Regions from separate parts of the Lacimicrobium alkaliphilum genome, predicted to be linked through region 1. Evidence: predicted binding sites of a transcription regulator. Region 1 holds the regulator's gene; each other region holds the start of a gene.
What was found. Region 1 encodes FNR, which switches genes on or off when oxygen is low (the NO sensors DNR and NnrR bind a similar motif). Its sites were predicted from a motif close to TTGATCTAGATCAA; they were not measured.
Positions count from the first base shown of each region.

Region 1 (8,256 bases):
TTCCCCTGGCTGGCAGAAAATACCCTTGATGGTGAACTGACGGCCAAGAAAATGGAAGTGTTCCGCGACTTTGGTGTGCCCTATACCGATGAGGATATTGAAGGCGCGAAGGATGCGGTCAAAGGTAAAACAGAAATGCAGGCGCTGATTGCTTACCTGCAGTCACTTGGCAAGGCGTTGAACTGATATGGATGCGGTCACCATTAACGTCATCTGGACTGTAGCCATCTTTGTCATTTTTGTTGCCATTGTTATCTGGGCGTACAGCAAACGCAGTCAAAAAGGCTTTGATGAAGCCGCCAATCTGGTGTTTGACGACGACAAGTCCGCTCAGGACAAGGCACAACAAAATAAGCGGGAGTCATCTAGCAATGAGTAGCTTTTGGAGCATTTTTATCTCAGTCATCACCCTGGGGACAATCCTGGGCTGCTTTCTTCTGTTGCGCTGGTGTTTAAAAAACATGACCGGCGTCGAGGAAGGCGACGATATGCATCATGATTTTGATGGTATTGTGGAAATCAATAACCCCCTGCCCCGTTGGTGGACCATTATGTTCTATGTCACCATCGTATGGGGTGTTATTTACCTGGCCTTGTATCCTGGTCTGGGTAACTTTGCCGGTCTGCTTGGCTGGAAAAGTTCAAACCAGGACGTACGTAGTCTGGAAGAGTCCCGTGCTGCAGCGGAGCAGGCGCTGGAAAACGGCGAACTGGTGGAATATGACCGCCAGATGCAGCAGGCACAAGAACGCTTTGGACCCATTTTCGAAGCTTATGCCAAACGGGATGTCACCGATCTGGCTACGGATCCTGAGGCCCTTAAAGTAGGTCAGCGGTTGTTTTTACAAAACTGTGCCCAGTGTCATGGCTCTGATGCACGTGGCATGCGTGGTTTCCCGAACCTGACCGATGATGCCTGGTTATACGGCGGCAGTCCTGAACAAATTCGGACGTCCTTATTGCAGGGGCGTCAGGGTGTTATGCCTGGCTGGATAGATTCCTTTGGTGAGAAAGGTATTGAGGAAATCGTCGCCTACACCCTTAGCCTGAGTGGCCGTAAGGTGGATCCGGATCTTGCCCGGGCCGGTGAGTCCAGATTTGCCGCGTGCGCGGCCTGCCACGGACAGGATGGTAAAGGTAACTACGCCATGGGTGCACCAAATCTTACGGACAATATCTGGCTCTATGGTGGCAGCGAAAAAGCCGTTACTGAGACCCTTACCCACGGTCGCAACGGTGTGATGCCTGCCTGGAAGGATATACTGGGTGAAAATAAAATCCATTTGCTTACCGCTTATGTATACAGTCTGTCTCAGGAACAATAAGACAAACGTTCAGCTCATCCCAAAAGCCTCGTTCTGACGGGGCTTTTTATCATTTAAAGCGAACCGGAAGATCATGACCCCTAAGCCCCCACCCTGGTACAAGCAGTTCTGGCCCTGGTTTTTAATAGCCATTCCTGTGATTTCTATTGGTTTGAGTATCAACTTACTGAGACTGGCCACCAGTGGCCAGGACAGTATGGTCATCGAAGATTATTACAAGGAAGGTAAGGCCATTAATATGCGCCTGGATAAAGTCCGTAAGGCAGAAGAACTGGGCATAGCAACACACCTTAGCATCAGACAAAAAAAGCTGGTGCTTGAATTTACCCGGTCTGCACCTGAACAGGGTACGGCGCTTAAGCTGTTCTTTCAGCACCCGACACTTGAGGAAAATGATTTTCAGGTGATGTTGACCCGGGACAGTGTCGGACGTTACAGCGCAGAGCTACCCCGTGATATCTCCGGCAAGTGGCATCTTACTCTCGAACCTTTTGATCAGCAGTGGCGGATCTATCAGGTAGTCGGGTTGCCACAGCAAGAGCCCATTGTTTTTATCCCTTAACATCAGGTTGCCAGAGCGTGCATTGTTATCATTGTCATCAGGACGTTATTGAGCCTAACCGCTATATTGCTGAGGTGCTCGGGGAAAAAAGGCAGATGTGCTGCCCCGGTTGCCAGGCGGTGGCACAAGCTATCGTTGCCAATGGCCTGGACGATTATTATAAGTTTCGTACTGAACCGGCGAATAAAGCTGACGACAGTGCACTGGAACAGACGCTGAATAAACTCAGGCTGTATGATCAGCCGGAATTACAGGAAGAGTTCGTCACCACTGACGACAAACTCAGTGTCATCCAGCTTAGTATCGAGGGAATAAGTTGTGCGGCTTGCGCCTGGCTGATTGAAAAGAAGCTAAGTGTGTTAGCCGGAGTCGCTCAGGTGGGCGTCAATGCCAGTGCCAGACGGGCCCTTGTGCGCTGGGATCCGGCCAGGATTAACTTAAGCGATATTCTTGCTGCGATTGAGAAAATCGGGTATCACGCCCTGCCCTTTCAGCCACAGCAACATGAAGAGCAATTTAAACGTACCAGTCAGTCATTCCTCAAGCGAATGGGCCTGGCCGGGATAATGACCATGCAGGTTATGATGATTGCCTTTGCCTTGTATTTTGGGCTGTTTGGTAATCTTGATGACGATATTCGTCAGTTCCTGCACTGGGTCAGCCTGCTGCTGACCCTTCCGGTGGTGTTGATTTCCGGTGCCGGCTTCTACAGAGGCGCAATAAGAGCCCTGAAAGCCGCTACGGTAAATATGGATGTGCCCATCTCCATTGCTATCTGGGCGCTGTTTATTGCCAGTGCCAAAGCCACTGTACTGGAACAGGGGGAAGTGTTCTTTGAATCGGTGTGCATGTTTATCTTCTTGTTATTGATCAGCCGTTATCTTGAGCACCGATCCCGTCACCAGGCGGCGTTAATCTCCGCCAATATGAGCCAGTATGTTCCGGTTACCGCGCGCTTACTGAGCGAGGGAAAGACAACTGATTGTCTGGCCAAGATCCTCAAGGCCGGCCAGGTGGTGCTGGTGCGAAGTGGTGAAACCATTCCTGTGGATGGTGTTGTCACTCAGGGTAAAAGCTACGTGGATGAGTCCATGTTAACGGGAGAGTTTTCACCTGTGGTCAAACAAGCCGGGGATAAAGTCTATGGCGGCACCATTAATCAGCACAGCAGCCTGACACTGGAGGTGTCCCGGCCCCTTAAAGAAGCACTGGTGAATCAGATCCTGCGCTTGCAGGATCAGGCGCTGCTGAGTAAACCAGCCATTTCGCAGCTGGCCGACAAAGTAGCGCGCTATTTTGTGATGGCGGTGCTGTTAATAGCCGCCCTCACCTGGGGCTTCTGGACCTGGGTCGGAAATCCTGATGCATTCTGGATTACAGCCGCTGTGTTAGTGGCGACCTGTCCATGCGCTCTTGGGCTCGCTACCCCATCTGCCCTGACCTGTGCCATGGCCAGTCTGAACCGGCACGGATTATTGTTAAAGCGGGCGGATCTGCTTGAGACCATCACCAATATCAAGGTGCTGGCTTTTGATAAAACAGGCACCCTCACCCAGGGCCGTTTTAGTCTCAGTGCTGTGCACAATTTATCTGCTCACCCACAACAACATATTCTGTCTGTTGTCTGTGCAATAGAGCAACATTCTGAGCATCCTATCGCCCGGGCATTTGATGCCCCGACAACGGAACAGGTCAGTGATGTGGAAGTCAGGCCGGGATACGGCCTGTGCGCAACGGTTAACGGCACAGGCTACCGATTGGGGAGTGCCAGACTGATACGTAACAAGGTACCTGAAGATCTGCAGGGTTGTAATGTATTTCTGGAAAACGGAAACCAATTGCTGGCGGCCTTTACGGTGACAGACAGCCTCAGAGAGGATGCAACAGAGACGCTCAATCGGCTTAGTTCTTATGAGCGGGTTATTATCAGCGGTGATGCCGAAGAAAACGTACGCAGGATAGCCAATGAACTGACTATCGATGAGTATTATGCCCAGTGCTCTCCAGAGCAGAAGCTGCAGAAATTGCAGGCATTGCAGAAACAGGGTAAGTCGGTGATGATGATCGGAGACGGTATCAATGATACGCCGGTGATGGCTGCCGCCGATGTCTCCGTCGCCGTTGGTGGAGCCACAGATCTGGCTAAGAATGCAGCCGATATTATTCTGGTTACACCGAGTCTGGCCCTGCTGCCGGAGCTCTTTGCTATGGCCAGACTCACACGGCGCAAAATCATCCAGAATATGTGCTGGGCCTTAGGTTACAATATGGCGGTGTTGCCCCTGGCAGTGGCAGGCTATCTTACTCCCTGGATGGGGGTCATCGGCATGTCCCTGAGCTCGATACTGGTGGTAGCTAACTCTGTGCGATTATTAAATAAAGGGCCGCGTTCGTGAGCATTCTCTATATCCTGATCCCCATAGCTATCCTGCTGGTCACCCTGGCCGTGGTGGTATTTTTCTGGGCGGTTAAATCCGGCCAATTTGAAGATCTCGAACGTCACGGTACTAGCATTCTGTTTGATGAGGACAAACCAGAAGCCGATAAGGATAACAACCAAAATGAACGCTGAGTCGCTGTGGCTGGCGGCCTTGCTGATTGGCATGGCCGGCAGTGTTCATTGTGTGGCCATGTGTGGCGGTATCGTTGGTGCCCTGACCTTCTCCATTCCTGTACAAAAGTCTGCCCTGCCCTACATGTTGAGCTACCATGCCGGGCGAATCTTTAGTTACAGCATCGCCGGTGCAGTGACTGGCAGTTTGGGGGCGATATTCTCTCACCAGGTGAGTCATGGCCTGGTGGTACTGAATCTGTTCGGTGGCCTTTTTCTTATTGCGTTGGGACTCTATATCGGTGACTGGTGGAGGGGGCTGGCGATCCTTGAAAGGCTTGGTGGCAAAATCTGGAAACCGCTGGTGCCGCTGTCAAAAAAGTTTCTGCCTTTTAAGCATCCACTGGCAGCCCTGCCCTATGGCATTATCTGGGGCTGGCTACCCTGTGGCCTGGTGTATTCAACCTTATCCTGGAGCCTGGCCAGCGGCAGCGCATTCAACGGTGCGATGGTGATGGCCCTGTTCGGGCTGGGCACCCTGCCGGCGCTGATCAGTCTCGGCGTGGTCAGCCATAAGCTTAAGCCCTTACTGAGCCACAGGCTGACTAAAAAAATCATTGCCCTGTGCCTGCTGGGTTTTGGCCTGTATATGTTGTTGAACCAATTTGCGGGGCAAATTGAGACATACGTGCGATAAGACCTTAGTCTGCTGGTGAACAGTATCAAGTTAATGCTAAGCTGATACAGGAATAGTTTATTTATTGAGAGCTTTAGTCGCCTTATGAATCAGCATCGCGAATGTGCCATCAGTTGCCAGAATTGTAGTATCAGCCAGCTCTGTCTGCCGTTTACCCTGAACAGTAGTGAGCTGGACAAACTGGATAATATAATTCAGCGCAAACGGCCTTTTCAGAAAAATGACAAATTATTTCAGTCCGGTGATCCTCTGGGAAGTTTATTTGCGGTACGTTCAGGCTCGTTTAAGAGCTACGCCCTTGCCAGTGACGGAGAGGAACAGATAACGGCCTTCCATCTGCCCGGCGATATTATTGGTTTTGATTCAATCAACAACAAGGTTCACAAGACAGCCGCACAGGCATTGGAAACCTCAATGGTGTGTGAGATCCCGTTTCAGACTCTTGAGCAGTTGTCCGGCGATCTGCCACGACTGAGACAGCAGGTCATGCGAATGATGAGTAACGAAATTCAGTCGGATCAGGACATGTTGTTACTGCTGAACAAACGCACGGCCCATCAGCGACTGGCCTATTTCCTGACACAACTGGCAAATCGCTACCATCAGCGTGGATTCTCTGCCACTCAGTTCAGGCTCAGTATGACCCGGGCTGAGATTGGTAACTATCTGGGACTGACAGTAGAAACCATCAGTCGACTGCTTACCCGCTTTCAGAAGCTGGGTATGATCCAGGTGGATGGTAAGTTTATTACGCTGTTAAAGCCGGAATTACTTAAAGAAGCATTAGAAAGTCCGGTATTAGCTGGTAAAGATTAGCAGGCAGGGTTACTAAACCTTGATCTGAAACAAAAATGACTCCGTTTTTTACCTGATAGATTGGAAAAAAAGTTAGATTGTACATAGGCTTATAACATCTTTACTGAAAAGGGACAGAAGATGGTCAATTACAAGAAACTGTTGGTTGTTATCGATCCGACGACGGAAAAACAAAAAGCGCTGAATCGGGCCCTGTTAATCGCACAAAAGACCGGTGCCAGTATTACGGCCTTTCTGTCTATCTATGATTTTTCCTACGAAATGACCACCATGTTATCGGTTGATGAGCGTGAAACCATGCGCCAGGCCGTGGTGGATGACAGAACTGAATGGCTGACGGAACTGGTCAACGCTCAGGTAAAAGACAAGGATATCGCCATTGATGCCAAGGTGGTCTGGCATAACCGCCCTTATGAGAGCATCATCTATGAGGTGATCGACAACCATTATGATTTGGTTGTTAAGGGCACTCATGAGCATGGTGGCCTGAAATCGGTCATTTTCACGCCTACTGACTGGCATCTGATGCGTAAAGCACCTGTACCTGTATTGTTAGTTAAAGAACATGACTGGCCCGAACAAGGTAACATTCTTGCTGCGGTCAATGTGGGCACAGAGGATAAGGATCACCAGTCACTGAACCAGCAGGTGACCCATACAGCCCTGGCGTTTGCCCGAACCCTCAAGGGCCAGGTTAATCTGGTTAATTCCTACCCCGGTACGCCGGTAAATATTGCCGTAGAGATCCCTGAGTTTGATCCTTCCGATTTTAATGAATCGGTGAAAAAGCATCATATCGAGTCTATGCAGACATTTGCCAGCACCCACGGCGTGGCAGATGAACACTGTTTCGTCAAAGAAGGTCTGCCGGAAGACGTGATCCCTTCCATTGCCAAAAAGATCGATGCTGAGCTTGTGGTGCTTGGCACTGTTGGCCGTCATGGTATTTCTGCGGCGCTGATTGGCAACACTGCCGAGCATGTTATTGATGCACTGGATTGCGATGTATTGACCCTGAAACCGGAAGGCTTTATCAGTCCGATGCAAAAATAAGGGCTCTGTCATTGGCGCAGAAGGCATATCCTGCTGAGCTGAAAGCGGCGCAATACTGGGCCGAGCTGACAGACAGCAGGTTTTCAATTTTAGGTATTCGCTTCGGACTGGACTCGCTGGTTGGGCTGGTACCTTTTTTGGGTGATGCAATTATGCTATTGCCTGCACTGAGAATATTCTGGCTGGGCAGACAATTGGGCGTACCCTTTAGTATGCAGACACGTATGCTGTTCAATATTCTCCTCGATCTGCTTATAGGCTCAGTGCCTGTTATCGGTGATCTGTTCGACCTGCTGTTTAAGGCCAATCAGGCAAACTTCCGGTTGATAGAAAGCTGGTGGCAACAACAGTAGCACCAATCCGCATAGATAATTGCCCAGCAGCCGAATAGCTCCCTCAGGTTTATTTCGTTATAATCGCCGCCTGATTTTTACCGGGCAGATACTGATGGAATTATCCGGGCTGACAGCCAAACAAAAATACGGCTTTAACAAGCTGCAAAAGCGCCTGCGCAGGGGTGTGGGTAAGGCTATTGAAGATTTTAATATGATCGAAGATGGCGACCGCATTATGGTCTGCCTGTCAGGAGGCAAAGACAGTTACACGCTGCTTGATATTTTGTTGTATCTGCAACGCATTGCACCGGTCAAATTTGAGCTGATTGCGGTCAATCTGGATCAGAAACAGCCCGGTTTTCCTGCCCACGTACTGCCCGAATATCTGAGCCAGCTTGGCGTTAACTATAAGATAGTGACCGAAGATACCTACTCCATCGTCAAAGACAAGATCCCGGAAGGTAAAACCACCTGTTCGTTGTGCTCCAGACTGCGTCGCGGCATTTTATATCGTACGGCGACAGAGCTCAGGGCAACGAAGATTGCTCTTGGTCACCATCGTGACGATATGCTCGAAACCCTGCTGCTGAATATGTTTTATGGTGGCAAGCTCAAATCCATGCCGCCAAAACTGGTCAGTGATGATGGCAAACAAATGGTCATCCGGCCGTTGGCCTATTGTGCTGAAAAGGACATAGATCGTTATTCACAGCACATGCAGTTTCCTATCATCCCCTGTAATCTGTGTGGCTCACAGGAGAATCTGCAACGTAAAGTCATCAAGCAGATGTTACAGCAGTGGGATAAACAGTACCCCGGCAGGATTGAAAATATGGCCAGAGCACTGCAAAGCGTGACGCCTTCACACCTGGCAGATAACAGACTGTTTGATTTTGCGGGTCTGCAGACACAGGACA
Region 1 covers NZ_CP013650.1:2,119,833-2,128,088, forward strand. Annotated here, with positions in the region: gene ccoO (cytochrome-c oxidase, cbb3-type subunit II) at 1-186, shown strand, start outside; gene AT746_RS09655 (cbb3-type cytochrome oxidase subunit 3) at 188-379, shown strand; gene ccoP (cytochrome-c oxidase, cbb3-type subunit III) at 372-1,325, shown strand; gene AT746_RS09665 (FixH family protein) at 1,399-1,887, shown strand; gene AT746_RS09670 (heavy metal translocating P-type ATPase) at 1,905-4,283, shown strand; gene ccoS (cbb3-type cytochrome oxidase assembly protein CcoS) at 4,280-4,459, shown strand; gene AT746_RS09680 (sulfite exporter TauE/SafE family protein) at 4,449-5,135, shown strand; gene fnr (fumarate/nitrate reduction transcriptional regulator Fnr) at 5,220-5,951, shown strand; gene uspE (universal stress protein UspE) at 6,072-7,004, shown strand; gene AT746_RS09695 (DUF4112 domain-containing protein) at 7,016-7,357, shown strand; gene ttcA (tRNA 2-thiocytidine(32) synthetase TtcA) at 7,452-8,256, shown strand, end outside.

Region 2 (8,256 bases), 2.2 Mb from region 1:
TTGTGGTTTTCAGTGCCAACCTTGCCGACCAGAAGCTGGCCCCCAATCACCAGGTATTGAAACCGCCGGTACAGGAATTCAGGGTCTATCGTCAAGCCGGCAAGGAATGGATCGATGCCGCCAGCTACAAGCGTTATACACCCTATGTGGAAGCCATGGAGAAGATGGACACAGAACAGATGATCGCCATCTATGAGGACTATAAACCTGCCATCAGAGAAATTTTTGCCGAGATCGGCGACAGCTCTGAAGATTTTGACAATGTTCTGACCGATGCCATTGATCATCTGCTGGATACTCCCGAAGTACCGATGCCCGTAGAGGTAACAACGGAAAGCGTGATGTATAAGTATAAGGATGAACGTTTAGAGTCACTCTCTGCGCCACAGAAGCAACTGCTGCGTACCGGGCCTGAAAATATGCGCCTGATCAAAGCCAAACTCAGAGAGTTTCGGGACGTGCTTAACGAGCGATGAAACTCGAACAACTACAGACTCAACTGGCGGCACAACAGGATAAGTTGCCGCCGGTGGAGAAATGGGACCCGCCCTATTGCGGAGAGATAGATCTCACCATTAAGCACGACGGCAGCTGGCACTATATGGGATCGCCCATAGGCCGGCAGCCGCTGGTCCGGCTGTTTGCCGGGGTACTGAAAAAAGAGCAGGATGACTATTTCCTCGTCACGCCGGTGGAGAAAGTCGCCATCAGAGTAGAAGATGTACCTTTTATTATCACCAACTGGAAGAGCCAGGAGGGTAAGTTAGTATTCACTTCAAATACTGGTGATAGCTTTATTGTCAGTGAAGAGCATCCCGTGCTCCTGCAAAAGGACAGGGTGAGTGGTGATCTGTTGCCCTATGCTCTGGTCAGAAGAAACCTCTATGGCCGCTTGCATCAAAACCTTTTTTACCAGTTGGTGGACCAGGGAAAACCGCAGCAACAGCAAGGAGAAACTCATCTGATGCTGCAAAGTGGTAATTATCAGTTTAGCCTCGGCCTGCTCTAGAGCGACACGACCTAATCACCAAAAGTTTTTATCATCGCTGCAATCTTATCGATATTGGCGCGCAGCTCCTCTGAGCTTTGTTCCATTCCCTGTGCCACCTGTGTATTGTCATCGGCAACCTGGGTGATATTGCCGATATTGCGGCTGACTTCCTCACAGACTTTTTCCTGCTGCTCCGACGCCGTTGCAATCTGTGCTGAATAATCTGAGATTTCAGCCATAACCTGATAGATCTCTTCCATGGCGGCGGCAGAATCTGTAGCATCACTCACACACTCCATGGCCTGCTCTCTGCTTTGCTCCATGCTGCCAACCCACTGCTGCAAAGTATTGCGCATATTCTGCAAACTGGTATGAATATTTGCGGTAGAGGTCTGAGTTCGGGTAGACAGGGCCCGCACCTCATCAGCCACCACTGAGAAGCCGCGGCCACTCTCACCGGCCCGCGCCGCCTCAATGGCAGCATTGAGTGCCAACAGGTTAGTCTGATCGGCAATGGCTTCAATTTCGCCCATTACATTAGCCACCTTGTCTGCTTCTTCAACCAACTGGTTAGCAGAACTGGCGGCCCGATCTACAACCTCCGCCAGACTGGACACTTTACCCTTGCTCTTGAGTACACTGTCTTTGGCTCCGGCACAGAGATCGTTGGCATTTCTGACTTTGCCGGAGGTCTCTACGGTATTTCTGGCGATTTCCTGACTGGTGGCCGCCATTTGCGTAATAGCCGTAGCAATCTGCTGCACCTCGAATTTCTGCTGTTCTATACCCTCGGCAGTAGTATGGGCAGAGTGGCTGGTTTGTGTTGCCACACCCACCAGGCTGCCTGAAGCGTCCTGCATACGACCGAGCACTGTGCGCAACCTCGCCTTGCCGAGGCCCAGATGGAAATCAAACACACCGGGGCTGCCCTTACCACTGTAGACAAACCGGCTGATACTGTCGTATTTCAGTCTGAGTGTCTCAGCCTGCACCGGAAATTTGATAATCTCTGGCCAGAATATCCCGCTCAGCGCAGCCACCAGCGCCAGACTCAGCAAACCACTCCACAGCCCGCCAAACCAGAAGATCAATGCTGATGATAGTAAGGTTACGACAGCGGATAGCAGGTATTTCTGATTTACTGCAAATTCGCCGGCCTTAAACTTGCCGCTGTTAATAGCCTGATAGGCCTGCTCAGCCCGTTGCACCATATCCCTTTGCGGCTTGACCCGTACCGACTGATAGCCAACCTTGTCATTATTCTGGTAAACCGGAGTCACGTAAGCATCAACCCAATAGTACCGCCCATCCTTACAACGGTTTTTAACCATACCCCGCCAGGCCTGGCCCTGATTAAGCTTATCCCAAAGATCCTTAAAGGCCTGCTTAGGCATATCCGGATGACGTACCAGATTATGATTCTTGCCCAACAGTTCGTCCCTGTCATACCCGGCGACCCTGCAAAAGGCATCGTTGGCATAGGTAACAATGCCACGCAAATCAGTGGTAGAGACCAACTCTTCCTGGTCTGAAAATTGTACTTCTTCGTTAATCACGGACTGGTTACGACGCATAGGGGCCTTCTGCTACGGTAAGTTATCAACTCAGCCCCATAGCATAGCAAAAATTTACGCTAAGCCATTGAGTTAACAACGGATGTGCGACTATTGACAGCTATTCCAGGTTCGCTGTCATAGAAGTTGCTGAATGAAGAGCAATGTGGATGGAATACCAGACCAGGATGGGTGCACTGCCTATATAATCCGCGAGAAAGCCTGCTGTCGCGACAGCGGAAGGTAACGATCAAACTGCATACAGATAGCCCGAATCAGACCACGACCAGTCTCTGTAACTTTTATGCCTTTGTCGGACATGACCAGTAAGCCATCTGTGACCATCTGTTTCAGACGCTGGAGTTCTGGATTAAAGTACTGGTCGAAACGAATATTAAAAGTTTGCTCAATGCTCGCGAACGACAACCGGAAATGACAAATCAATTGCTTGATGACTTCCGCTCTTAACTTGTCGTCATCACTGAGTACATAGCCCTTTGCCGTCGCCTGTCCGGCATTGTCCATGGCCCGGTAATAACTCTTGAGATCTTTCTCGTTTTGTACGATCAGACCATTTATCTGGCTGATGGCAGAAACACCCAGGCCCAGCAAGTCACACTCTCCCTGAGTGGTATACCCCTGAAAATTCCGGTGCAAACAGCCATCCCGCTGTGCTTTAGCCAGTTCATCATCCTGCAGGGCAAAGTGATCCATACCAATACAAAGATAACCCTGCGCGCATAACATGGCGCTGGCCTTAGCAAATATAGCCGTGCGCGCAGCGCTGTCCGGCAGCGCATTTTCATCGATGCGACGCTGGGCGGCAAACTTATCGGGCATATGGGCATAATTGAACACTGAGAGCCTGTCTGGGCGTATCTGAAGAACTTTGTCCACTGTTTCGGCAAAGCTCTGCGGTGTCTGGTGAGGTAATCCATAGATAAGATCCAGGCTCACAGATGCAAAGCCCACCTCCCTGGCTCGTTTCACCAACGCATAAATATGCGACTCATCCTGTACCCGATTGACCGCTTGTTGCACCTGTTGGTTAAAATCCTGCACACCAATACTAAGACGGTTAAATCCCAGTTGGTAAAGGTGCGGTACTCTGTGCAACGCCATTTGCCGCGGATCAATTTCCACGCTGATTTCGGCATCGTCCTTAACCCTGAACGCCTGTCTGATATGCGCCATCAGCCTTGTGAACTGCTCGTCACTGAGATAAGTGGGTGTACCACCACCAAAGTGTATTTGGGTTACGGCTTTGGCAGTAAACATCTGACTGCGTTCACTGATTTCACGCATCAGATAACCCAGATAGGCCTCGGCCTTATGCGTCTGGCGGGTAATGATCTTATTGCAGCCACAGTAGTAACAAAGGGAATGACAAAAAGGAACGTGCAGATACAGAGACAAGGCCCCGGCTTCAGAATCGTGGCATTTTTGTACCAGCAGGGCCGGCTCAAACTCTCCCAACTGTAACGCCGTTGGGTAGGAGGTATATCGGGGGCCACTCAGATTATATTTGTCTAAAAGCTGCCCCTTAACTGCTGGCATCGGTACATCACCCTCTGAACTGTTGAAATGCCCTGATTCTACCTATTACTGCGACAACGGACTTTGATCTGGCACAACAACTGGCCTAATGTGAGGCGGGAACCACAAAACAGACAATGAGAAAAACAATATGAAAAACACTCCTCTTATTCTTGGCGCAGCATTGCTGTCGACCAGTCTCGGCATCCAGGCCGCTACCTATATTCACGCTGGCAAACTGATCACCGCCACTGACAATAAGGTGATGGAAAAGGTCACCGTCATTGTCGACGAAAACCGCATTACTGATATTCAAAAAGGTTTTACCAGAGCCGGAGAAGATGATCGACTGATAGACCTCTCAGACAGTACACTGATGCCGGGCCTTATTGATATGCATACCCATATCAGCTCACAACAGGGCCCCGGCGCCTATATGGAGCGCTTTACGCTCAATGAAGCGGATTACAGCTTTAAGGCAGTACATTTTGCCGGTAAAACCCTGCAGGCCGGATTTACCACCATCCGCAATCTCGGCGACAGTTACAATGAATCTGTTGCGCTTAGAAAGGCTATCGAGAAAGGGCTGGTGCAGGGCCCCCGTATTTATACTGCCGCCAAATCCATTGCCACTACAGGAGGCCATGCCGACCCCACGAACGGCAGAGCCAAAGTGTTGATGGGTGATCCCGGTCCTCAGGAAGGCGTAGTCAATGGCGTTGCCGACGCCAGAAAGGCCGTAAGACAGCGATATAAAGACGGTGCGGATCTGATTAAAATCACCGCCACCGGCGGTGTACTGAGTGTCGCCAAAAGCGGGCAAAACCCGCAGTTTATGACCGATGAGCTGCAAGCCATCGTAAATACTGCCAAAGATTATGAGATGAAAGTCGCAGTGCATGCTCATGGTAAGGAAGGCATGATTCGTGCGATAAAGGCCGGTGTGGATTCCATTGAACACGGTACCTATATGGATGATGAGGTCTTCGCACTGATGAAAAAACATGGAACCTATTATGTGCCAACCGTTTTAGCCGGTGCCTGGGTTGCTGAAAAAGCAAAAATTGACGGATTCTTTCCGGATCTGGTTCGTCCCAAGGCTGCCGCTATTGGTCCGCTGATTAAAGAAACCTTTGCTCGTGCTTACAAGGCGGGGGTGAACATTGCTTTTGGCACCGATTCCGGTGTGTCTGCCCATGGGGATAACGGCCAGGAGTTCAGGCTCATGACAGAAGCCGGCATGCCTGCTATCGAAGCGATCCGCGCAGCCACCTATCATGCCGCCAGACTGCTCGGTGCCCAGGACAACCTGGGTACAGTAGAAAAGGGTAAGCTTGCCGATCTGGTCGCAGTGGAAGGTGATCCCCTTGAGGATATTAACCTGATGACTCATATCAGTTTTGTTATGAAAGACGGCCAGGTTATTAAACTGAATTGATCCTTTGTACCCTCTGAGCGCTAAATAAGCGTTAATGGAATAACGCTTATTATTACGCGAGGCGCTTATCTGTAGTATATTTGTTCAACAGGTTAGTCTAAACTTCATCACCGATTTATCACCCGAGGCTCAAGGATGAAATCATTTTCCCCTATAAAATATCTCGTGCCTTTGCTGGCGTTGCTGACGGCAGCCTGTAGCTCGACCTCTGAGCAGACACAGATGCCGCCGATTGCCAACGAAAAGGAACTGCCAGCGTTGGGTGTCTTTTTGCAGTCAACGGCACCGGATATGCAAAAAGTCTGTGAGCGCAAACCCGCTCACCAGAACTGCGCTGTAAATGCACTTGATGTGAAATTATTCCAGCAAAGCCTGCAGCAGACCGCTCTGTTTCCTGTGGTTATTTCTGAACAAGCTGGCGCAGACTACGAACTGCTGATTACCAGCCTTAGTTACCGGGAAAACCGCAACAAGATGCAGGCTCGTTTTACCCTTACCTGGCGTGGTCTGCCTCTGAAGAAGTATGAATACAAAATCTCCCGTTCGGGTGAGCGCAATGATGCGGCCTTTGCCGGAGAGCTGGTCAGTCAGTTTTTACAGGATGCCCTGAAACAAAAAGCCTTTAGCCCAGGTTTTCTGGCCCAGAATCTGAAGTCTGAAGATTATGAAGATGATCTCAAGGCACCTCAGCAGGTTTCCAATTTCTCTTTGAGTGAGAGACGTATTTATAACGATCCTCTGGAAGGCTCTACCTTAACCTACCGGGATCCGTCCTACAGCAACGATAAAATTGAAGTCTCAGTTTATCCCATTCCTACCAGTGATATAGGCAATACCGAAGCCATATTGGAGGAAGAAACAGAAAAGCTGCGGGACAATCTTACAGACTTCGCCACCGATCTGAATCTGCCCCCCCTGCATATGACCGAAGATATTGTGCTTAGCTGGAACATGATGGATAAAGAATTCAGCGGTTATTATCTGGATGCCAAAATAGAAAAGGATGGCCTGGAACCTTTTTATGCCTCTTATTTCTTTTTTGTGCAGGAAGATAAGATCGTTAAGTTTACTACGACTTTTCCTTCCCGGTTTGCGCTGGATTTTGTAAAACAGGCATTACCCCGTATGTCGGTGCCCGGTGAGTCGATATTTATCTCCAATCTGAGAAGGTTGTGAGTCTGACTTAATTAGGTTTTAGCCCAAATTCCGGCTGGCCGATTTAAAAAAGCGATTAAGTCTATTGCTATGATTTATTAGCCATACAGGCAGAAGGTTGAGATACTGGATTCAGATGTCCCGCAAAAAAGGAGACTTAAATGAGTAAGATAGATATTGGTATCACAACACAGGACAGACAGGATATTGCCGAGGGGCTGAAACGTCTGCTGGCGGATTCCTACACCCTGTACCTGCAAACTCATAATTTTCACTGGAACGTGACCGGACCGCAGTTTCGTGAACTGCATCTGATGTTCGAAGAACATTACATTGAACTGGCAGAGGCGGTAGACGATCTTGCTGAACGTATACGTACGCTGGGTGTTATCGCTCCTGGTACTTACAAGGCATTTGCCAAGCTGAGCTCAATCGAAGAAGTAGAAGATGTTCCCGGAGCCGGAGCCATGGTAGAGATCCTCACCAAGAGTCATGAACAGGTGGTTAAAACCTGTCGTGAGGTGCTTAAGCTGGCACAGAAAGCCGATGATGAGTCCACCGCAGCACTGGTTTCAGATCGCATGCGCATCCATGAAAAAACAGCCTGGATGCTAAGAGCCATGCAGTAACATTAAGGTGAATCGATAAAATTTGCCGGATAAAACAAAGCCGACCTCTGGGTCGGCTTTTTATTGGCCAAAACGGGGGAATCCAATTTAATTTACATTTGTTATTGATAATCATTATCATCTGGGTAAACTTGAAGCGGTGAATAATGCATTTCAAGGAGCCTGATATGCAAACCCGTTTTCTTTGTCCTTTCCACCGATACTGGCTGAACAATCATCCGGAGTTCGCACGATCCCACTTCTACCAGTGTCTTGGCGCCACCCAACACCATCGTAAGTACCAGGCCTGGTCTCAAGCAGTGGTTTATGCCGGTGGTGCCTTTGAGGCCGCAGAGATTCTTCTGAACAGGAATCCACACACCTTGTACCCTATTATCAGTTTTACCTCCGCGGCCATCTTACTCAGCAGTACTCTGGATGAACTGAACAACAATGACAGATCTCTGCATATTCTGCACTTATGTTATCAGCGGCTGAATAAAGAATTGATGGCAGAAGACAATACCAGGTTAAAAACTCTGTTTAAATGTATTGCTTTGATCAGCGAGCGGATGCGGGCTTTCTGGCAGGACAAAGGTTCAGCTACTCCCTCAGCATTACCAGTCAATGCCACCAGACACTAAGGAGATAAGGTATGAATTCCAGGACTGCAGCCAGGCAGCAGACGACGGATCATGGTGCAGAGCAGGAAGCCTTTCTGAATCTGAGTATTCATCAGGATACGCTGCTGAGGCTGTTGAGCCGCCATCAGCTGCACGCAGAAGACCTGCATTGCCGGGATCAGAACAGTGCCTGTAGACTCAAGCGGTTGATATTAGGTTGTGTGGCAAACTCAGCCTAGAGCCCTTTTTGAATAAGATAACGATAAGGCACTGAATTCGTATCACTATGTAACAGCCGGTGCTCCATAAAACGGCAGAAACCGGGGATGTCACGGGTAGTGGCGGGATCATC
Region 2 covers NZ_CP013650.1:4,292,960-4,301,215, reverse strand. Annotated here, with positions in the region: gene AT746_RS19260 (DUF3014 domain-containing protein) at 1-476, shown strand, start outside; gene AT746_RS19255 (DUF1285 domain-containing protein) at 473-1,009, shown strand; gene AT746_RS19250 (methyl-accepting chemotaxis protein) at 1,021-2,565, opposite strand; gene hemN (oxygen-independent coproporphyrinogen III oxidase) at 2,746-4,101, opposite strand; gene AT746_RS19240 (metal-dependent hydrolase family protein) at 4,232-5,518, shown strand; gene AT746_RS19235 (hypothetical protein) at 5,654-6,694, shown strand; gene AT746_RS19230 (Dps family protein) at 6,835-7,302, shown strand; gene AT746_RS19225 (hypothetical protein) at 7,470-7,925, shown strand; gene AT746_RS19220 (hypothetical protein) at 7,937-8,143, shown strand; gene tusA (sulfurtransferase TusA) at 8,140-8,256, opposite strand, start outside.
Region 2: a site for FNR is predicted at 4,165-4,178, ahead of hemN (oxygen-independent coproporphyrinogen III oxidase). Genes of this name have one in related genera too.

Region 3 (8,256 bases), 1.4 Mb from region 1:
CTCATGTTGCTCGGCAAGAGGAATAAAGGTATCCGGAGGGATATTCCCCAGCCCCGGCATTTGCAGTCGGGCCAGCGCTTCAAAACCTGATACCAGCCCGCTCTGACAGTTAACCTTAGGCTGGTAGGCAACCCGTATTTGCCGGTCACTCAATGCCTGTCTCAAATCTGCAAGTTCAAACCGCCTGACACTCACTTTCTCAGAAAGATGACTTTTAATCCTGATACCCACCTTTGGGCAACGGTCTAACAGGCTGCGGAACATTTTTGGTGAGAAGGGCTTAGCAAGTGTGCCGACGATATTCAGCCCTTTGTCCTGAGCCGAACGGCTGGCGGCATCCAGTACCCGGCTGCCAACCCCGCTGGTAATAATAATACCGGCCTGACACCCCAGTTTGCCCAGCTCTGCCAGCACCTCCACGCCGTCCATCTGAGGCATGATCAGGTCCAGTGCAATAGCATCGGGGCTCCAGCTAAAGAAGAGATCAAAAAAGCGCTCTGGTGTTGTACAAAGCTCCACATTGAAATCGCAAAACTGAGCGATAGAGGTAATTGTTTGCCCAATAAGCGGATCGTCATCCAATACCAACAGCTTTTTGTCAGACATCTGCCTGCCCCTGCCCTGTTGAGCCTGACAAAGCCATTGCGACTTCTTCCAGCAACTTGTCTCGGCGGTAGGGTTTATGCAGTATCGGTTCTTCCATCTGCTCAGGGTTATTGTCAAAAGCTCCGTCAGCATAGCCTGTTGTTAACAACACACCTACTAGCGGACGAAGCGCTTTAGCGTGCTGCGCAAGCTCCCGGCCATTCATGCCGCCGGGCATCACCACATCGGTAAACAACAAGTCAACCTGAGGATTCTGCTCCAGCAATGTTAATGCTTGCGGGCCATTCTCAGCGGTAATCACCTGATATCCGGCCAGCCTAAGTTGGGCAGAGGCGAATTCCCTGACCAGTTGGTCGTCTTCTGCCAACAGAATCACTCCTTCAGTTTTGGGGCTGTCAGGCCTTAAGGCTTCTGCTTCCGGTTCATCGCGCTCTTCTTCCCTGCTGCGGGGCAAATACATCATAATTTTAGTGCCCTTTTCTGACTCTGATTCAACCGCCACATGGCCACCAGACTGCTTGGTAAAACCAAACACCATACTTAGCCCCAGTCCGGTGCCTTTACCCGCCCCTTTAGTGGTAAAAAAGGGTTCAAAAACCTGTTCCAATATACAGGGATCAATACCAACGCCGGTGTCTGCAACTTCCAGCATGACATAATCCCCTGCTGGCAGTTCATGGTATTTTGAGTTATCGAGGTTGCTGAACTGCAGATTGGTGGTCTTTAAGGTCAGCGTGCCGCCATCAGGCATGGCGTCACGGGCATTGATAACCAGATTAAGCAGTGCTCCTTCCAGTTGCCCCGGGTCAATAAGTGCAGGCCATAATTTATCGTCGAGATCGAAGCGGATATTGATGTGTTCACCCAATGTCCGGCTGATGAGCAATTTAGATTCAAGCAACAAACGATTTATATTGGTGGGCTCGGGCGTCAGTGTCTGTTTGCGCCCAAAAGCCAGCAGTTGCTGTGTCAGGCGACTCCCCTTCAACGATGCTTTTTGTATCAGTTCCGCTAAAGCCAGCAACTCAGGCTGACCATCCAGGACTTCCTGCAACAGATCGGCATTGCCCTGGATCACGGTCAGAAGATTATTAAAATCATGGGCCAGCCCTCCGGTAAGCTGGCCAACAGCTTCCATCCGCTGAGCGTGCTGCAGTTGCAAGGCCATATTGCGCTGCTCGGTAATGTCTCTGAGCATTAAATTAAATCTGTCACCGCTGGGATACAGACTGATACTCAGCCATTTTCCCATGTCATCAAAGTAATGCTCAAAACGAACCGGCTGGTCCATGGTTTCTGCTTCCAGCATATGGGCCTTGGCTTGTGTACCGTTCAATGAAGCGCAGACATTCCAGAGTACTCTGCCATTCATCTCTGCGCTTTGCTGTCCAAGAAGTGTTTCAGCTTCTTTGTTGATATAGGTAACCTGCCAGTTGTGGGTGAGGATCAGAAATCCATCGGGCAACTGATCCAGGGTCTGCTCAAAACGAGTGGCAAGATCCTGAATATTCTGCTGAATCTTTTTCTGAGCCTGAATATCAACCGCACTGCCAAACCATTTAATGGTCTTTCCTGAGGCATCTTTACTGGCGACACTGCGTGAAAGGTACCAGTGATATTCTCCGGATTTATAGCGGATCCTGAACTCATCCTGATATTGCGCGGCATTTTCAGCCACAGCCTGTTGCCATTTCTCTTCTGTTCTCTTCACATCATCAGGATGCACCAGTTGTATCCAGCCATCACCATAAAGCAGTTCATCCATACTGACTCCGGTGAGTTCAGTGACATCCTTACTGAAAAAATCTATTTGTCCTTTGCTATTGGCAGTCCAGACAATCATCGGCATGGCATCGGCCAGTTGCCTGAAGCGCATCTCGCTGGCCAGCAAATCCAGTTCCACATCTTTGTAGCGGCTGATATCCTGCACAGCCCCGTAGATATAGGCTGTGGCCCCCTGTGCTGCCAGCAGTTTCTGACCTGCCAGCCTTACCCATCTGGGTTCCTTGTCACTGCTAAGTATCCTGAGTTCAAGATCGAAGGGTTTGCCATGTTCCATGCATGCGCGGATAGCGTCATTGACCCTGGGTCTGTCCTGGCCATGAAAAAAATTGATCGCCTCTTCCAGAGAAGGACTGTGACCCTTAGGCAAGTTGAGAATTTCGGCTACTTCATCGGACCAGACAACCTGATGACTCTCCAGCGACAATGACCAGCCACCAAACAGAGCGACTTCACCGGCTATATTGAGCAACCTGAGATGGTCCCGCAGTTGATTACGGGAGCGCTGTATAGACTGTCTGACGTTCTGCATATGGGCGATATAACGCACAACCCGGATACTCTGCCAGCCGATAAAGGCCAGGGTGATTACCGCCAGCAGACGATTGGCCCAGATATATCCGATGCCGAAACTCTCCGGAGCCGGGGGGGAAATAAAAGTACCGGCCAGAGTCAGTGCAATCCCCAACGCTGCAGAATAAACAACGAATTTAGGGTTGAGCATCGTCACCGTCAGCAGTATCAACGGCGCATACAGCATCCCATGGGCAAAACCCAGTTGGGTATAGCTGTCCGCCGCAAAAACCACCAACATCAGCAGCAATATAAGCAGATGCCAGACCGGTGAGGCAAACAGCCCCGACCAATGAGAACGAGGTAACCAGGCAGCGGTTAATCTAGAGCCCATATCGCGCTCCCCTTACTGACAGTACATGGGATGGCGCGCATGAGACAGCCAAAACCAGGGTGATTCTCCCGATTATGAACATCTGCCTTACTCGTCCTTTCACACATTATCCTCTGACATTGAGCCATCTCGCCCGCGACCAATCCTTCGTTTGCTGCTGGTCTACAACAACCCCTTTCATCACAGTGCTCATTGATCACCCTGACAATGGATATCTGAGGCTGGACGGAATACCTTTTGATGCCGGCGACAACTCAATAATGATCAACTTGTTCAAACTGTCTGGAATGGACCAAATTATCGGTTCAATACCCGGATTGAATTGACTAAGGGTACTGTATAGCGCGGGACAATAGGCGCCAGCCGGTAAGAAAACAGGAATGTCTGGATATACCTGAGTATAAAAACCCATTCCTCTTCTGATATAAATGGATATGATTACTATAGCCCTTATAGAGGGGCGCAGATATACAGCAGGCGTTAATAAATGGCGGCAGAAACCGCTGGCAACAAATTGTAACACTTACCCTGATAGCAAGGTTTGCAGCAAGACATTAACAACGGTTAAACAAGCCACTTCCATCGGTCAGACCAGAGATCTTTACAAAGAGAAAAGTGGCTCGCTTTTATTGCGAATAGTCCTCAGAAAAGATCCGGATTCATCACTGAGAGGAGTTTATGGGCATCCATCTGGGTAAATTTGAGAATATCCTGTACATCGGCAGATTCAAGTTTCAGTTTTTTCAGCGCCACTGGCGAAAGCAGGTTATCCAGTTTATACCGAGCATCAAGCATATGCAGTGCCAGTCTGACGCAAAGATGACCAATGGCCAGATCTTTGCCACAGGCGGTTTTAACCTCATCGTGCATATGCTCAATGATATAGCTGAACTGATTGGGCAACTGCCATTGTTGCAGGATCATGGCCGAACACTGGGTGTAGGTAAAGCCAAGCAGGCGTTGCTGGCGCTGCCAGGGCAGTTCTTTCTTGTCATATTTGGCACATTCAGCCACCAGTTCAGGTTCCTGGGCTGCTAACACCAGTTCGCTGAGCTGGTGTAATAATCCCGCCACAAAATACTCATCACTGCCTCTGGCCTTACTGACCCGGGCCAATTGTTTAGCAGCAAGACCGGCAAACACACTCTGTTTCCAGAAGCGGCGAACATCCACCGCGTCATTGGCAAAGTGACGGAAAGCAGAACTGGCGGTTTCAGCCAGAGCCAGGTTGTACAGGGCCTCGCCCCCGATGACATTGACGGCCTTGGTGATAGAATTAACCTGCGCAGGAAAGCGGAATAATGCACTATTAGCCAGTTTTAATAACTTCGAGCTTAAGGAAGGGTCCAAAGCGATGACATCGGCAATATCGGCAGCATCGGCACTGGGATCATCAAGCAGACTGCGTATTTTCGAGCAGCTTTGTGGTAAAGCGAATGACTGCCCCGCATACCTGGCTACTTCTTGTGCACTGCGCATTATTCTTCCCCTCCCAAAAACAACCTTCTCTGCTGCATTTCTGCCTGCTCATTTTTTGGCTGTGCAGCCAGTTCTGCCTTGCGCTTACGTCTGTTGCAGGCTTTGATAATTCGCCTTTTTACTTCTGCATCCAGTTGATGCCAGTAAAGCCGTTCATCTCTGGAACGATAGCAACCCAGACAATACCCGGTCTTACCTGACTGGCAGACGCCAATACAGGGGCTGGGAATATCGAAAAACTCAAGTTGCTGCATCCGGATTCATCTGATTGCCAAAAGCCATGTCATTATACGACCTGACAGCGATAAGACATACCCTGTGAGAACAATTGGAATAAACCGGTTGATCCATATCAACCCCCTGATGACGAACAGAGCGCTATACTGCGTTATCAATATGTTAGTTACAGTATGGATTTATGATTATAAAAGCCAATGAAAAAGCGTAATACCCTCAAGGCCACAGATATGGGTATCAATACCCATCACGAGCCGGTCATCTACATGCGTGAAGACTGTGAAATCTGCCAATCGGAGGGTTTCAGCGCCAACTCCAGGTTGCTGCTTGAGTGCGACGGACAGTCGATTATCGCCACCCTTAACATTGTTGATAACCCGGTATTAGCCAAAGGCTATGCCGGATTATCAAAAATCGCCATGCAACGGCTAATGGTTAAAAAAGGAGACATCCTTGATATCAGCCAGGCCCCGGTGGTGTCATCATTAGCAGCGGTCAGGAAAAAGATCTTCGGTAACAGGCTCAGCCCACAGGATCTGCAGGCCATCATCATGGATATTGGTAATCATCGCTACAGCGATATAGAAATTGCCAGCTTTCTGAGTGTCTGTGCCGGCAGCCGCCTGAATATGGACGAGATAACAGGTCTGACCCTGGCCATGGTTAATTCAGGCAAACGCCTGCTCTGGCCGGATCATAAAGAGGTTTTCGATAAACATTGTATCGGAGGCCTGCCGGGTAACCGCACCACCCCTATAGTGGTATCTGTGGTCAGTGCTGGCGGACTGATTATTCCAAAAACATCCTCGCGTGCTATTACCTCTCCAGCCGGTACTGCCGACACCATGGAAACCCTTGCCAATGTAAATTTATCTTTGTCAGATATGCGACGCGTGGTGGCAGAGACAGGCGCCTGTCTCGCCTGGGGCGGTGCGGTTAATTTAAGCCCCACCGATGATTTACTGATCCGTATTGAACGAGCCCTGGATCTGGATGGCGAAGGCCAACTGATTGCCTCGGTGCTGTCAAAAAAGATCGCCGCCGGCTCCACCCATGTGGTTATCGATGTGCCGGTGGGGGAAACAGCTAAAGTCCGCACTCACACCGATGCCGAGCGCCTGATCAGTCTGTTTACCCGCATAGGGCAGGCCTGCGGTCTGACCGTGCGCTGTGTGTTAACCGATGGCAGTCAGCCCATAGGCCGGGGCATCGGCCCTGCACTGGAAGCCACAGACGTACTCGCCGTATTACAGAACGAGACCGATGCACCGCAGGATCTGCGTAACAGGGCCTTATTGTTATCAGCCCATCTGTTTGATCTGGCGCAGCAGTGCGGGCTCGAACAGGGGCTGAGAAAAGCCACTGAGCTGCTCGATAACGGTAATGCCTGGCAGCAATTTCAGCGTATTATCAATACGCAGGGAGAGCTGAAAAAGCCTGTAGCCGCGAAATACCGTCAAACAGAAAAGGCCCCGCGTAACGGCATGATTAATGCTATTGATAACCGCCAACTGGCCAGGCTGGCTAAACTGGCCGGCGCACCATCAAGCCCGGCGGCCGGTTTATACCTGCATACCAGGGTCGGGCAACTGGTTACCACCGACAGCCCGCTGTTTACCCTGCACAGCAACTCACGGGGCGAACTAGACTATGCCATGGCCTATTATCAACAGGCGGATATTTTCAGTATTAAGGAAACCCAATGATGTCATCAGCTCCTGTTTTATTCAGTCTCCCGTCGCACCCACTGGGAGGGGCTCTTTCTGAAGCCTTGCACGGCGAAACCGGCAAACTGGAAACCCGGTTATTCCCCGACGGCGAGAGTTATCTGCGGGTTTGTACCGAAGTGACACAACGGGACTGCATTGTGCTGGCCGATTTATGTCAGCCAAACGATAAATATCTGCCGCTGATATTTCTGACAGAAACATTAAGAGAAATGGGCTGCCGCTCTGTTGGCGTGGTGGTTCCCTATCTCAGCTATATGCGCCAGGATAAGCGTTTTAAACCCGGTGAAGCGGTTACCTCCGGAATCTTTGCCAGTGCCTTATCGGCACATACCGACTGGCTGGTGACCGTTGATCCCCATCTGCACCGTTATCACTCACTGGATCAGATTTACACTGTGCCCTCTGTGGTCGTGCAAGGGGCTCCGGCACTGGCTGACTGGCTAAAGCCACAATCTTCATTATTACTGGTGGGCCCCGATGAGGAGAGTGAGCAATGGGTTGAGGCCATTGCCAAACGCAGCAATCACCCTTATGTGATAGGCAGTAAGCAACGTTTCGGTGATCGGGATGTCAGCATCAGCCTGCCGGATCTGCAGCAGCACAGGCATAAGACTGCGGTGATTATTGATGATGTCATTTCCAGCGGCCAGACCATAATGCAAACCATCAAAGCCTTGCAGCAGCAAGGGTTCAGCAAGATTGAAGGGGCCGCTGTGCATGGCATCTTCTCCAGTCAGTCCGACCAGCTGCTGAAACAAGCCGGTCTTAGCAGGCTGGTCACCTGTAACACTATCCCTCATTCTTCCAATGGCGTGGATATCACGCCATTGTTGGTGCCCGCCATTCAAAGCTGCCTCTGAGCATATTGCCACCATTACTGATGGCAACATCAACATCAGTTGTTGCCATCAGCCACTAAGCGGCGCTCACTTAAATAAAACAACACCGGGATCACCAGCAAGGACACCAGTGGTGCCAGTATCATGCCGCCCAGCATAGGCGCGGCAATGCGCTGCATCACCTCATGGCCGGTGCCTGTGGTCAGCATGATGGGCAGCAGGCTGGCGATCACCGTCAGCACTGTCATGGCCTTAGGCCGGATCCGCTGCACCGCCCCCTCAATAATGGCCTCGTACAGACCACTTAAGGATTTCTGTTGCTGTTCCTGCCAGGCGTGATTCAGATACAGGTACATAATCACCCCGAATTCCGCCACCACACCGGCCAGGGCGATCATTCCCACCACCACCGCAACAGAGAGATTAAACTGCAGATACCAGAGTAACCACAGACTGCCGGTCAGCGCCATCGGCAGGGTCAGCATCACCACCAGGCTCTGCTTCCAGCTGGACAGAGTGATAAACAGCAGGATCAGAACGATCAGCAAGGTCAGCGGAATCAGTTTCGCCAGACTGGTCTCCACCCTTTGCAGTGATTCATACTGACCGGACCAGGATACCGTGTAGCGCGGCGGTAACTGCAACTCTTTATCCAGCAGCGCTCTGGCCTGTTGCA
Region 3 covers NZ_CP013650.1:3,547,248-3,555,503, forward strand. Annotated here, with positions in the region: gene AT746_RS16040 (EAL domain-containing protein) at 1-606, opposite strand, end outside; gene AT746_RS16045 (PAS domain-containing protein) at 599-3,295, opposite strand; gene AT746_RS16050 (HDOD domain-containing protein) at 3,938-4,774, opposite strand; gene AT746_RS16055 (DUF1289 domain-containing protein) at 4,774-5,028, opposite strand; gene AT746_RS16060 (thymidine phosphorylase family protein) at 5,209-6,717, shown strand; gene AT746_RS16065 (ribose-phosphate diphosphokinase) at 6,714-7,601, shown strand; gene AT746_RS16070 (efflux RND transporter permease subunit) at 7,637-8,256, opposite strand, start outside.
Region 3: a site for FNR is predicted at 5,117-5,130, ahead of AT746_RS16060 (thymidine phosphorylase family protein). Genes of this name have one in related genera too.